2 regions of the Sporosarcina sp. G11-34 genome follow, and region 2 is predicted to be linked to the other one. Evidence: riboswitches for the same ligand, from Rfam matches in the RefSeq annotation. Region 2 holds a riboswitch; the other holds the start of a gene.
What was found. A riboswitch is a leader RNA that binds a small molecule or an ion and turns the genes downstream of it on or off. The one in region 2 is predicted to bind preQ1.

Region 1: it holds a riboswitch for preQ1, as region 2 does, so the genes downstream of both, queC (7-cyano-7-deazaguanine synthase QueC) here and queF (preQ(1) synthase) in region 2, are expected to answer to the same signal.

What each region holds. Positions count from the first base shown of each region.
Region 1 is NZ_JAHNZW010000004.1:135,831-143,262, forward strand. Features, by position in the region: gene KSU66_RS06905 (DUF2653 family protein) at 1-6, shown strand, start outside; gene KSU66_RS06910 (choline/carnitine O-acyltransferase) at 120-2,036, opposite strand; gene KSU66_RS06915 (amidohydrolase family protein) at 2,184-3,404, opposite strand; gene KSU66_RS06920 (hypothetical protein) at 3,408-4,505, opposite strand; PreQ1 riboswitch class I at 4,623-4,667, shown strand; gene queC (7-cyano-7-deazaguanine synthase QueC) at 4,675-5,340, shown strand; gene queD (6-carboxytetrahydropterin synthase QueD) at 5,337-5,762, shown strand; gene queE (7-carboxy-7-deazaguanine synthase QueE) at 5,759-6,466, shown strand; gene KSU66_RS06940 (YfhE family protein) at 6,557-6,694, opposite strand; gene KSU66_RS06945 (hypothetical protein) at 6,818-7,123, opposite strand; gene KSU66_RS06950 (AEC family transporter) at 7,222-7,432, shown strand, end outside.
Region 2 is NZ_JAHNZW010000003.1:358,956-366,387, reverse strand. Features, by position in the region: gene KSU66_RS05985 (diaminopimelate dehydrogenase) at 1-977, opposite strand, end outside; gene KSU66_RS05980 (MFS transporter) at 1,198-2,364, shown strand; PreQ1 riboswitch class I at 2,391-2,434, shown strand; gene queF (preQ(1) synthase) at 2,523-3,020, shown strand; gene recQ (DNA helicase RecQ) at 3,188-4,963, opposite strand; gene KSU66_RS05965 (hemerythrin domain-containing protein) at 5,033-5,449, opposite strand; gene KSU66_RS05960 (DUF368 domain-containing protein) at 5,576-6,388, opposite strand; gene KSU66_RS05955 (helix-turn-helix transcriptional regulator) at 6,566-6,766, shown strand; gene KSU66_RS05950 (hypothetical protein) at 6,770-7,252, shown strand; gene trhO (oxygen-dependent tRNA uridine(34) hydroxylase TrhO) at 7,299-7,432, opposite strand, start outside.

The DNA.
Region 1 (7,432 bases), on a different contig from region 2:
CATTAAGCGTAAATTTCAATACAAAAAATAGAGCAGGTGCATGGGTTCAATTATGCGCCTGCTCTATTTTTTTCACCTATAAATGAATGATTGCTCGTTTGTCTAACCCATTTTCCATTTCAATAAATACTACTTTTCGCAATATACATTAGTTCATCTAACGCTTGGACTAAATGATCCGCTAGTCTCTTCGCATATTCTTTGTCTTGAGCGTTGCACGAGACGTTAATGGAAATCGACTGATCCAATAAAATATAAGCTAATCCATAACCGCCTTCAACTACAGGTCCGAAAATCCGGTATTTCACATTGTCATATGCCATTCCACTCGTCGAAATAAAATCATGACGCATTGTCAAATAACCTTCGTCAGTAAAAATTTCTGGTAAGTCTTTTATTCCAAGACTTGCCCCATTTAAATAGTACATTTGTTCAAGGCCATACATATGCCTTTCAACGCCAAATCCTTTGCGGCAACTGATTATTCGGTTTGTATGGGCAGCACCTGCCTTTTGCATTAAGGAATAAAGAATTTCATTATTTTCTTCCCCCGCTTCAAGTGCAGTTACCAATTTTAATTTTTCCATACTTGTGGCTCTCGCACACTCTGTCCTTCCTTCATGAAAGACTCGGACGGATACAGGTTCGTAAACACTTCTCAACATACCAAACGTTCTGTACTGCGCAATTTGTAAAGCCATATGTAAAAATGCATCGGGGCTAATATTTACTTTCTTTATTTCATCAGAACCGAAATTGGTAAAAGTTCTAGATTTCACATCATAAGTTTTTTTAGTTTGCACATAATCACTTTTAAATTTAGTTAAGGATTCACTGATTTCTTCTGAAATTTCCCATTCTAGTTTTTCAATTACAGGTTTCTCCGTTGTATAAATAATTTCAGAAGCTTCCTTACAAAGTCCTTCATTCACATAACTAATAACTGTAAATATTGTCGTTCCATCTACAGCTGAATGTTCAATGCTATATCCTAATTCCCCACTTTTAGTAATGACAACTTGGATTGTCTTATCGAAATATTTATTTGTCCCATTTAACATAAGATTTTCAATCGCTTCTTCAGAACTATTGCTTTCTTCGTCCACTGAAATAACAATAAGGGAATCGGCAATCACTTGAAGATTATTGGCGTTGATCTTTGAAACAATCAGTTCATTGTACACTTTTGCAGCGCTGTCTCTTTTCGCTGTCGTAAATATACCTACATCCAGCCCTTCACTATCCTCTGCTTGGAAAGCTTTTTCAACGGCTCTTGCAATCTTTTTACTTTGATAAATAGCCCCTTCGCTATTCGTTACCTTCACTTTATACATATTACTTTTATATATAATTACGATATGATTGTTCTTTTTATCAAATTCTGCAACATAATGATCATCTCTTTCCAGCATTGGAATTCGAACAGATCGGAAGAATTTTTTATATTGACTCATATCAAGTGGTATTTCATTAATTGTTACAGGCTCAAATTTCCCATCAATAATTGAATGGTATAATTCCGTTACAAAATAGCTTACTTTACCCGCTAATTCAGGCATTGAATACTGTTTTTTATATTTTTGGTTGTCCAATAAAATATTGAAATGCATACCTGTTGGCAATGGTTTTCTATACTTTAAATATTGGTCATCCCAAAATGGCTTGAGCCAACTTCCTTCAATACTGTCCTTCCATTCGTGTAACTTTTTTTGTAGTTTCTGTGCTTCGCCATTTTCACCGAAAAAACGATGGGCTACTTCCGACGTTTCTTGAAATTGCTCTACACTTAACAGAGGCTCGACCCATTCAAGGAGTTTAGATTCCGTACTTGTTAGTGGTGGAATGGGTAACGATGGCAATACGTTTTCATAAGCAAATGTGTTTTTTATAATAATTCTTCCCTTCTTACGTCTTTTCCCGTTTCCCGGATTTATTTTCACGATAAAAAGGAGACTGGATTCACCAATCTCTTTTTTTAAAGTTATTTTTTGGTCACAGTGAGTCGAACAAAAAACAAACGACTGTCTTCCCTTCATAAGGTATGACAATCATTTGTTGACACGACAAGACCAATCGCACTTTCAGCGATTTATTATTGTAAGATTGCAATCATAGTGCATCGGACATTTTACTTTGTATATCTATAGCTTAATTATATACAATTGGCCGATTAAACTCAAACTTCATGTACGTTCAATAACCTTTCTCCCCTGAAAAAATACTTTCTTCACTTTTTCAATTTGGGTAATTTCCAGGCCTGGAATTCCTTCTGACACCAAAAAGTTAGCTTCTAGCCCTTTTTCCAATCGACCATACCGGTTTCCTTTTCCTAATATAGTCGCGGGATTAGCCGTAAGCAATGCAAGTATTTCGTTTTCATCGTAATTATAACGTTTTAAAAGTTGCATAGCGGGCTGGGCAATTAGCATTAAGACGTCAGGTCCTCTTAACTCTTGATTTTGAAATGGTAACCAAGAAGTACCTTTATAGGGCGGCAGATAGGCGTCTGTAGAAATTGAAACGGGTATATTCAATTGAATCATTTTAAGAATTTCTTCCGGAGAATTGGGTTTTAAATGTGTTCCACCCATAGGGGTAGCGACGATTTCCACCCCTTTTTGGACTGCTTTTACTAACAGCTCATCAGTGATTCCATGTGCGTGGTGCAAAACATCTACACCTGCTTCCAACGCTCGATCGATTCCAACTTCACCAGCTACATGAGCACCGATTTTCTTATCCAATTTATGATAGGTTTTTACAATCTGTTTTAATACTTCCAGCGTATAGATCATTTCTCCTGCTTTTGGAACATCGTTTTCTTTAAAATTTGCGGGTGTCGCGTTGATGAAGATATTCTCACCCGGATAGTCACTTTCCTCGGCAATCATTCGCACTAATTCTAGGTCATTCAAACTAGTTTTATCGACGCTACTTGATTGTGTAATCGAAGTAAAATGAGCCATTTTTTCGAAACCTATCGATATGCTTGCTGTTGCAAAAGAAATATCGATAGGTAAATCCAACACAGCTTTCCGATATGCTTCAATCGGAATGTCACAAACCGGATGTCCACAAATTTGTTCTCCTAGCGCAGTAATTCCTGAAGATAATGCGTGAAAAAGAATTGCCTTTGCCGCCCAAAAGTGGGTTTCAATGGTTACAGGATAAAGGCTAGTTGGAGCATATTCCAGTAAGTGCGTATGGCAATCTACTAAAGACGGCGTTATAACGTAATTGGAATAATCCATCACATGTACATCAGAAGACTCTTTTCGGAGTCTTTCCCATGTTCCAATGTCAGCAACTTTTCCATTTTCAATCCGCATCGCACCATTTTCAATCGTTCCCCTACTACTTACAGTTACAATCTTTTTTCCCCGAACTATATAAGGACTCGTCATCATTTAGCCCACCAAAAATGGCGTTAAATAGTACGCCAAAACACAGGCTGTCATGAACCGAATAATCATTCCAATAATTGCAGCCTCTAGAACTTCTTTTTCGTTAAGACTAGATATTCCTGACCAAGTTAATGGAACTTGACCAAAAATAACCGACAAAGGGAGTCCGGAATTGGCGAGAATAAACGAACCAACGACTAATCGCGGATCAACCGTACTCGCTAGTTCAGCAAGTTGAGCAACCGCCAACGTAGGAGCCGCAAGAATTGAGATAATTCCTGTAGATGGTTCAATCCCCATTAACGTCAAGACGGTTGACAGGCTCGTTTCAATCCCTCCCCAAACACCAAAAAACTTTAAGGCACCGATAAAAAAGAATACAGCTGCAACAGCCGGAATGATTGTCAAAAAAAGAAGTTCCGCACCTTCTTTTGCCGAATAAAATATCGTATGAAGAAGTTTTGTGTTCGGTGTAAAACGGGGTAACTCCTCTAATTCAACCCTCTTTGTATCTCTATAAAGTGTGATTGATAAAATAAATGGTACGACGACAATAGGAAGAAAAATTGAAAGAACAATTAACGGAAATGCATGGATATTGAAAACCGATAGCGCGATTAAACCCAACACTAAAGTTGCAAAAGATTGTGGAGATTGAACCATTGTCGCAACAGCTATTTTCTGTTCCGATTTAGTCGCTTTTGCTTTGACTAGTATTGGTGCCGAAATTTTACCCGCCGCATTAATATCACCGAGAATATTATAAGCACTTGGAATGATGACTGAAGGATTAATCTTAAACCATTTCATAATAGGTACAAAAATTCGAATCAAGCCGTCCGTAAATCCTAATCGTTCCAAAAGACGACCAAAAATTACACTTACAATAATCGCAATCCCTACTTCACCTGTTAAAAATATATCGACAACGATTGGTTTTACTTCTTGGATTATCGTGTTAAAGAATCTTGAAAGTGAATTGGGATAGAAAAAAAGAATCAAAAGCGATATGAAAACCAACAACATACCTAGTACTTCAAAAAAGGACCATTTGGACCTAGACGACTTAGTCTTTAAGACAGGTACTTGTTTTTTCTTCAATAAACGACTTCCTTCCGCTTTTTAATACCTTATGTTTGCGGGACGAAATATGTGTTTGCCTAGCGGACAGTAATACTCTACATCTATTCACTACATATGCTATTATTAACTCTGTCCCAAAAAGAGGTTCGCAAACTTCCCTCTCTAAAAAACTAAGGAGATGTTTATTTTGAAAGACGAAAAAGCAGTAGTTGTTTTTAGTGGTGGCCAAGACAGTACGACATGCCTATTTTGGGCATTGAAAAATTTCCGTGAAGTGGCAACAGTCACATTTGACTATGGTCAGCGACACTCAGAAGAAATCGAGTGTGCTCGACAAATTGCGAAGGAGCTCGGGGTATCATTCAAAGTACTCGATATGAATTTAATAAATCAGCTGTCGGCGAATGCCTTAACGAGAGATGATATCGAAGTGAAAGAAGTTGAAGGCGAATTACCTTCGACTTTTGTTCCTGGTAGAAATCATCTGTTCTTTTCATTTGCTGCGGTCTATGCCGATGCAATCGGAGCTCGGCACTTAATCACAGGTGTGAGTGAAACCGATTTTAGCGGGTATCCCGATTGCCGTGATAATTTTATAAAATCATTGAATGTGACACTGAATTTAGCAATGGACGGACGATTTGTTATCCATACGCCTTTAATGTGGCTCGACAAGTCTGAAGTGTGGGCATTAGCTGATGAACTAAATGTGCTCGACTTTGTTCAGAAGAAAACACTTACTTGTTATAACGGAGTTCCAAGTTCTGGTTGTGGCGAGTGCCCTGCTTGTATATTACGGAACGAAGGACTTACAACTTATTTAGCTACAAAATCGGTAGGTGTTTCCAAATGATACAGCAATTTTATCCGCAAGTTCAACATGCGTACCGTTTTGAATTAAACAAAGATATGCATTTTTCCGCAGCACATTTCATTCCGAACGAAAATGCTGGAAAATGCCAAGTCATGCATGGTCATACGTATCATATAAATATAACTATCGGAGGTAATGAGCTTGACACACTCGGTTTTCTAATCGACTTCAAGCAACTTAAAAACCTCATACACGATAAATACGACCATTCTGTGTTGAATGATCATCCTGAATTCAAAGAATACTTTCCAACAACCGAACGATTGGCCGAACAAATTGGAAAATCAATTCAAAATGAGCTTCGCACAAGAAGCAACAAACCAATCTGCCTTCAAGTCATTGTCCGAGAAACACCAACAAGCTACGTCATCTATCGTCCTGAACAGGAGGAAGTCCTATGAAAGTTCCTGTAATGGAGGTATTCGGTCCAACGATTCAAGGCGAAGGAATGGTTATGGGGCAGAAAACGATGTTTGTCCGAACGGCTGGTTGTGATTATTCTTGCTCGTGGTGTGATTCGAAATTTACATGGGATGGCACGGGACGTAGTACGTTGAAATACCCTAGTGAAATCATAGAAGAACTTCAAGAAATCGGGGGACAGTCTTTTTCACATGTAACGATTTCAGGTGGAAACCCTGCGCTTCACAAAAGTATCGATGGTCTTGTCGATCAATGCCATGAAAAAGGATGGCAAGTCGCGGTTGAAACGCAAGCTTCATTCTGGCAAGACTGGTTGTTGAAAATCGACGACATCACATTATCCCCGAAACCACCAAGTTCGGGAATGACTACCGATTTCAACAAACTAGATTTATTTATAGAAAAACTGGTTCATTCGAATACGAGCTTAAAAATCGTCATTTTCGATGAAGAGGACTTCAAATTTGCTGAAACAGTTCATCTTCGTTATCCTCGCGTTCCCTTCTTTCTTCAAACAGGAAACAGCGATACGACAACAACTGATGACGCAGAACTTGTGTCTACATTACTACATCGATATGAATGGCTCATCGAACAAACTGTTCAATCGCCAATTATGAACGATGCCAAAGTTTTACCGCAATTGCATACGCTTATTTGGGGAAACAAACGTGGCGTCTGATTAGATTGAAATAAAAAAGCCAGTATCTCTTTTGAGATTGCTGGCTTTTCGTTTTGGCTCATATAATCGAATTACTAATAGCGGATGTGATTATTTTTTCTTGTTTTCTTTGTTTTTCACAGCATTGTCTGCTTTTTTAAATTCTTCATTATACAGTACTTCTTGTGCGGAGGTCAGACCATTATTTTTGTCGGTCATTCTTTCATGTGGGGGTCTTTCTTTCGCCATACATAACTGCTCCTTTCCGAACTTCTGTGTTGATTTGTTAGTATTTCCAATTCCTTTGACAGTATACATCCAAATCTAAAATGGTGATGTTGGCTCTTCGTCCTATTAACTAACTTTTGTATTTCAAGTAGTACCGCTGATTCGATTTGATAATTGATGAGAATGCTTTAGTAAAATAATCATAGTTATAGTAACCGTTATCAATATGAAAATTGCCAGAACTCCGTATTGAAATCGAATAGATGGGTTGGAACTTATCCCTCCAATGCCATCAAGTACAATTGGCGATAAAAACTGTCCAATAAATATACAGCTACTTGTTATAGCGACTGCACGATCACCTTGATAAGGTCCCGCACGGTCCAATGCTTTTAATATTAGTAAAGGAAAAAGAACTCCTTGACCAAATCCAATTAAACAAGCGCTCACTATTATTAAAGAAAGAGCACTTGTAAACAAACGTCGAGACCCAATCTTTTTTTATTATTCGGGTGTGTCGCAAAAACTAAATAAAGGCGTTAATATACATGGAACTAAGTATTGTGATTCAATCAATCGCAATTATTTACTTAATGATACTAATCGGTGCAGCCCTTTCAAAAACATTCAGTTTTAATGAAGATACACGGGGGGTTTTCATCAGTTTAATTGTCAATATAGCGATGCCAAGCATTATTTTATCTAGTATTTTCAATGTAAAAATGGATGACGATACATTTAGTACGATTATTCTTGTAT
Region 2 (7,432 bases):
AGCAGCTCTTTCCGCAATTCCGCCGCACTTTTCGGCGACAGTAACCCCGGTGCAATATCAAACACTGTTTTCGCGCCCGCATCTCCATTTTGATTTAATCGGTAAGCTGCACGAGCATATGCCACTAGCACACTCGACGTAAATTCAGGATTGCTTTCAAGCTTTAACGAATACTCCATCACTTGAGCATTACCTGTACCCGTCTTACCGCTTCGAATAACAAATCCGCCATGCGGCATCGCTGAATGATCACGCTTTAATTCTTCTTCAGTAATAAACGTCACCGTCGTATCATAATCTGTAAAATAATCAGGCATCGTTACTATCGTAGTTTTCACTTCATCCGCATTTGCCCCGTCCTCAAGAACGACATAACAGTCACGTGTATGTTTTTCGCGCGTCGTCAGTTCGGGTAGCGAACCGCTTCGTACTTTATCAACCGCATCGGGATTAGGTATTGTATACTGGACCGCCCCTTTAACCCCTTCCACTCTTCTTACCGCATCTGAATGCCCTTGGCTAAGGCCTTTCCCCCAAAATGTGTACGTTTCACCTTCTGAAAGAACAGCTTCACCATATAATCGATTAATGGAGAATAAACCCGGGTCCCAACCAACCGAAATAATTGCGGTCTTACCATTTGGTTTTGCTGAACCGTCAACCGCTTCAAAATACTCTGGAATTTTTGCATGTGTGTCGAAACTGTCCACCGTGTTAAATAAAGCCGCGAGTGCCGGCCCTTGTTCGGGTAGATCATTTTTGGATCCTCCACAAAGAATAAGTACATCGATTGTGTCCGTAAAATCTTGTATGTCTTCCATTTTGTAAACAGGTACATGATTAGTTAGCAATTTCACATCTTCGGGATTTCTTCTTGAGAATACACCAACTAGTTCCATATCTTTATTTTGTCCAATCGCGGATTCAACGCCTCGTCCTAAGTTGCCATATCCGGCAATTCCAACTCTAATTGTCATTGTTTCATTTCCCCTTTCACTAGTTTATCTTCAACAGTTTGTGAGAAATGCAGATCCTGCGATTCTTCACCATTCTGTTAATTATATCTACTACATAATCTTATCGCTCCAGTTCACAAAACGCCAACCAAAAAAGATTGTTCACAACCTATCCTTTTCCACCTAGCAAAAATAGTGGTAAAGTAGTAGCAGTGTACATTTTATGAAAAGAGGCTTTATCATGCGTGGTTTTGTTTATCTCATTGTCTTTTTCTCGTTTTTCGATCTATTTTCACAACTGCCTGTCATGAGTCCCTATGCGCTGTCTCTCGGTGCATCGCCATTTTTAGTTGGACTTGCTGTCGGAATTTATTCTTTTTCAAACACATTCGGAAATATTATTTCTGGATTTATGACGGATCGGCGGGGCCCTTTTGCCATTCTTCTAATTGGTCTCTTTGCTTCAGCCATATCGCTTTTCTTCTATTCTGCCATAGTTGGACCAACATCACTGCTTGGTGTCCGGTTTGTACATGGATTTATGGAAGGACTAATCGTTCCGGCTGCATTTACATTTTTGGCTAATCGTGCAGAAGAGTCCAAGCGTGGAAAAAGTGTCGCAATTTCGGGTGCGTTTGTCGGTCTTGCTGCAATTCTTGGACCTGCATATGGAGGAATTGTTGCGGCGAAAACAAGTACGCCGTTCATTATGGCCATTAACGGTGCGATTATGCTCGTTTTAGCGATTTCGGCTTTCTTTATTCTTCGTTCGTTTACACATGTCCGAAAACGTTCTTCCAAACAAGCGAATAATTTCAAAGTGAACTACTTATTCCGCCACCCGGGTATAGTAAGAGCTTTCTCCGGTGCATTCTTTTTAATGTTCTCACAAGGGGTCCTTGCACTTGTTTTGCCATTGAAAGTAGAGTCCCTTGGATTTGACACAAAAACGTCCGGTCTCTTACTTAGCGCTTTCGGAGTCGTTGCGATCCTTATTTTCCTTTTACCAACGAACCGTATTTTCGATCGTGTTCGCCCTATGGCGACATTGGCTTTCGGAATATCACTTATGGGAGTCAGTATGTTGTTTTTAAGTCAAGTCGAACAATTGCATTACCTATACATTGCGATGGCGATTTACGGAATTGGGTTTGCGTTTCTTTTCCCTTCCATCAATTCACTACTTATCGATTCGTCTTCCGCTGAGTTCCGCGGGAAAGCGTACGGTTACTTTTACGCATTCTTCTCAATTGGAGTCGTAGCTGGATCTGGCCTTATCGGATTCCTCGATTTGGATTTTAGAGGTGCTTTCGTACTGACCGGAATCATCTTGCTTGCCGTTGCCCTTTACGCGCTCGTCGGCATGAAGAAAACAAGGACGGTTGACAAATCATCGTCTGTCGTATAGTGTCAAATACGAAACGAATACCCTGTCCGGGAGAGGTTCATAGCGACCCTCTATAAAAAACTATGGATGACGGAATTTACGCCATATCCATCCGATATGGCTTTTTTTTACGGCTTCTATGGACCTCCCACGACAAATTATACGGGAGGTTTTTTTAATTGGCTGGAAGAGATGAAGCAACATTGACCGACTTAACTTTGCTCGGCAATCAAAACACAAAGTACTTATTTGAGTACAACCCTGACATTTTGGAGTCCGTAGACAATATGCATGTCAACCGGGACTACTTCGTGAAATTTAACTGTCCAGAGTTCACATCACTTTGTCCCATGACAGGACAACCGGATTTCGCAACGATGTACATCAGTTTCATTCCCGATAAAAAACTTGTAGAAAGCAAGTCCCTTAAATTATATCTATTTAGTTTCCGCAATCACGGAGATTTTCATGAGGACTGCGTCAATATTATTATGAACGATTTAATTAAACTGATTGAACCACGCTATATCGAAGTTTGGGGCAAATTCACTCCGCGTGGCGGTTTGTCAATTGACCCTTACTGTAACTACGGAAAACCTGAAACAAAATACGAACAAATGGCCAATCACCGGATGATGAATCACGATATGTATCCGGAAAAGATTGATAATCGATAAGAAAGAGATTCAATAATAAACAGTTAGCCCTTCCTATTTTATCGTTACACATGAACCGGGTAAATGGGGAGCGCAACCAGCTTTAAGAGATGACGGGATCGTAATATATCCACAAGAAAAATAAAGACAGACAACATCCCATCCAAAATGTTGTCTGTCTTTTTTATTCAGTGAACATTTTCCCGCTGATACGCTTTAATTTCTTCCATGAACGCTTCTCCGTATCTTTCCAATTTTGCAAGTCCGACACCATTCACTTCGAGGAAATCCTCTTCTGTAACTGGCATTCTAGATGCCATGTCTCGCAATGTTTTATCTGAGAATACAACAAATGGCGGTACACCCGCTTCTTGCGACAACGTCCGCCTAAGTGCACGAAGTTGCTCGAATAACGGGTCATCATTTGTAATTTGCTTCGTTACGACGGAAACTTTTCTCGATACTTTTACATTGCCCGTCAAAACTTCTTTTCCTCGTTCACTAACGTAAATTGTCGGGAACTGTCCATTTTCAACACCGAGGTAGTTTTCCGAAATAATGAACTCGATAAAATCAGAGACATCTTTTGCACTTTGGCCTTTCATAATGCCGTAAGTCGTTAACTTTTCAAAACCAAAATCCATCATTTTTTTATTTCGAGAACCCGTTAGTACTTGTGCAATCATCGTCTTTCCAAAACGTTGCCCCATCCGAATCACACAAGATAATACTTTTTGAACATCTACTGTTACATCAGTACTTTCTCTTGTGTCTGTACAATTGGCACATCGACCACAAATAGCAACATCCGTTTCTCCAAAGTAAGTAATGATAAACTTCTGAAGGCATACTTCTGTATGACAATAATCAATCATTTGTTGTAACTTCTCAAGTTCAGCAGGTATGCGTGTTTCGTCTTGCGATTGGTCAATTAAAAAGCGTTGCGTCTGAACGTCTTGAGATGAAAATAGCAATGTACAAGCACTATCCAGTCCATCTCTTCCCGCACGTCCAGCTTCTTGGTAATAACTTTCCATATTTCTAGGCATTTGATAATGTATTACGTATCGAATGTTTGATTTATCGATTCCCATACCAAATGCATTCGTCGCTACCATAACCGTTACCTCATCGTTCAAAAAGCGGTCCTGACCCAATTGACGCTCTTCATCTGATAAGCCCGCGTGATATTTAGCTACGGCTACGCCATTTTTTTGTAAAGTATCATGGACTTGATCGACTGCTTTTCGAGTCGCAGCATAAATAATGCCCGCTTCCCCTTCGTTTTTCTTCACGTAATCTTTTACAAACTTTTCTCTGTCTTGCCCTTTTACAACAGAAAATGAAAGATTCGCTCGTTCGAAACCAGTCATGACGGTATTGTCATCCGTAATGCCAAGCTGTGCGCAAATATCTTCACGAACGGTTGGTGTTGCTGTCGCAGTTAATGCCAGAACGACTGGCTTATGTTCGAAATAGGAAATAATATTTTTGATGTTTCGATAACTCGGTCTGAAATCATGTCCCCACTGTGAGATACAGTGTGCCTCGTCAATCGCGACCATCGGAACATTCATCAACTGCAACTGATTGATAAAAGACGCTGAACCAAGTCGTTCGGGTGCGATATATAACAAACGGTACTCCCCGTGAAGGGCCGACTCCATTGTTTGGTGATATTCTTCACCCGTCATTGAACTATTAATGTATGCGGCTGGAATGCCTGCCTCATGGAGTGCATCGACCTGATCTTTCATCAGTGAAATAAGTGGAGAAATAACTAGAACAGTCCCATCCATAACGAGCGATGGAACTTGATAACAAACGGATTTTCCACCGCCCGTCGGCATCACACAAAGCGTATCGGTACCATTAAGCACATTCGTAATTACATTCGCCTGTCCTTGTCGGAATGAGTCATATCCAAAGTAATTGCTTAAAATAGTTGTTGCTTTTTCAATCAACGAAAAGTTCCTCCTTCACGAATAAAAAACGCCTACAACTAGGCGTTTTCACTTTGTTATTTGAAACAGTCAATCAGTAAATAATAACCGTTCCTCATCACGACTATGAATTTCATTAACGACAATAAGTGCGTGGAAACGATGAAGAACACTTGGGCTTAACCCTTCTTCCTTAAGTAAATCTTCAATGTCTTTTACCATAATACGTAGTAAGTCGTGGTCACGGGTAAGCGCAATAATCGCATCTTTCAATTCTGGATGTTGTTCAGAAATCTCTAAGTAAAATCCGCTTTCCTCCGCGTCTGCATGACTAATGATACGTGTCTTCCAAAAGTCGATTAAGTTATCGGCTGCTTTCAACGCAGTTTCAAGTTCACCCTGTTTTAAAAGGTCCATCATATTAGCTGTTTTAATTGTCGCTCCGGAAAGTCCACCTTCATGAATCGAGCGATGAGCCTGGAGTTGCTTGAGTGCAGGTCCTGACATACAAATCATCCTTTCACAAATATATCTAGTCTTAGAATACCAGAATGTAAGATGTTTTGAAATGAAAGCTCACTTAACAATTCTCGCCTTCAAATTGACCCCAAGTTATAACTACCCATCCAAAAATCAAGCTTTTTTCGGTGAACTAAAAAGTAATGCAATGAATAAGCCTGCAATAAATGTAAGCACACTAATTACTAACGCAGTTCCGCCGAGCGGAATCCCGGGATATACAACGAATATCGAACCAAGAATCAGCCCAATTATTATTGCAAATGTTGTATAGGTAAAATTCAACAGTAAATAGCTAATTACTTTACTGCTAACAATGAAACCGATGATAACGCCTGCACCGATGACTGCAATAATTGGGAAGTTTAAATTCGACAGTGCGCCAATTGCGGTTGAATAAACACCTAATAAAAGTAAAATGAAAGAACCGCTAATTCCTGGTAAAAGCATCGCCATACTGCCCGCCCATCCAGCAAAAAAGAGCCCAATTGCGTTCGTCGTCGTAAGTGTAGTGATTGGTGCTGTATCAAGTGGTTTAATAAATGCTGTTAAAGCAAGTGCAGATCCCACTATTACAATAAGCACGACATGTTTCAACCTAAACTTTCTCTTCACATCCGCATGCTTTGCAATAAAGGGCAATACGCCGATAATAAGTCCCATGAAGAAAAACTGTGTAGGTGCATGATGATATTCAAGTAAATACTCAATCACTTTACTAAATAAAAGTAATGTAATACCCATCCCGATACCGAGTGGCAATAAAAACCCAATATGCTTTTTCCAATTTCGACTAAAAAAACCACTTATCGACGCTAATAATTCATCATAAATACCTAAAATAAAAGCAATTGTTCCCCCGCTAACCCCGGGTATTAAATCACTAATCCCCATAAAAAAGCCACGGTACAAATTTTTCCATTGCATAAATGAGTCCATCCTTCCAAATAAATACGAATAAAAACATTATACCATTTTGGAGCTATATTCCTATAAAAACATAACAAAAGACTATACAACACAACTTATCTTTGTATACTCAACTTGACATATTGTATAGCCAAGTATACATTTGAAGTATAAATAATTAAGGAGGAGGCCGCTGTGTTAAAAAACAAAGTGAAGGAGCTTCGGGCAAGATTTACTCTAACACAAGGAGAGCTAGCCGAACGCGTCGGGGTAACAAGACAGACGATTGTTGCACTCGAAAAAGGAAGCTATACCCCTTCTCTCCTACTTGCAATGAATATCGCTGAAGAGTTTAGGATGCCAATTGAAGAGATTTTTTCGAAGGAGGAGAAGTGAAAAATGAGTATGTATGTCACGGTTTTTTTGAGGATCATGCTTTTTGTATCCTTAGCAGTCATGGTTTTTGATTTTTTAAGAGTGGAGCAGTTATTTATTCAAATGGAAAGGGGTTATATAGACGGATTTACTGTAGATATAATTACATGGCCTGGTTATGTTGTGATTGCTGTAATGACAATTTTTTTCATTGCAAACATCATCCAATTGATTCTAGTAAAGAAAAATAAAAATGCAAACAAGTATGCTTTTTTGACCATTGAATACGATGTTTCAGATGAACGGGCAGTAGAAAATACTCGCAAAGCGGTGAGTTGGGCGTTTGTCATCATTCTTACATATTCGTTTTTAATCCTCGGCTCCTATATGTTTGTACCTAATTATTTTGTAGATTATATTTGGTATCCATTATTCACAACCGCTTCCATTCCAATTGTCGGACTGCTGACGTATTTGATTACATATAAAGTGCATCAATTTAAATAAAACCGTATGGGCAGAAGTGTGAACCTGCCCATACGGTTTTATTTCATTATGAAACATGCGTTTCGTTTCTATGTTTTTCGATTGCTTCCATACGTTCGTCGTATTCTGCGACTGTCATATCATGTTCAATGAAGTAACGATTGCGTGGATGAACACGGCACTCGTCCGTACAACTGCGCA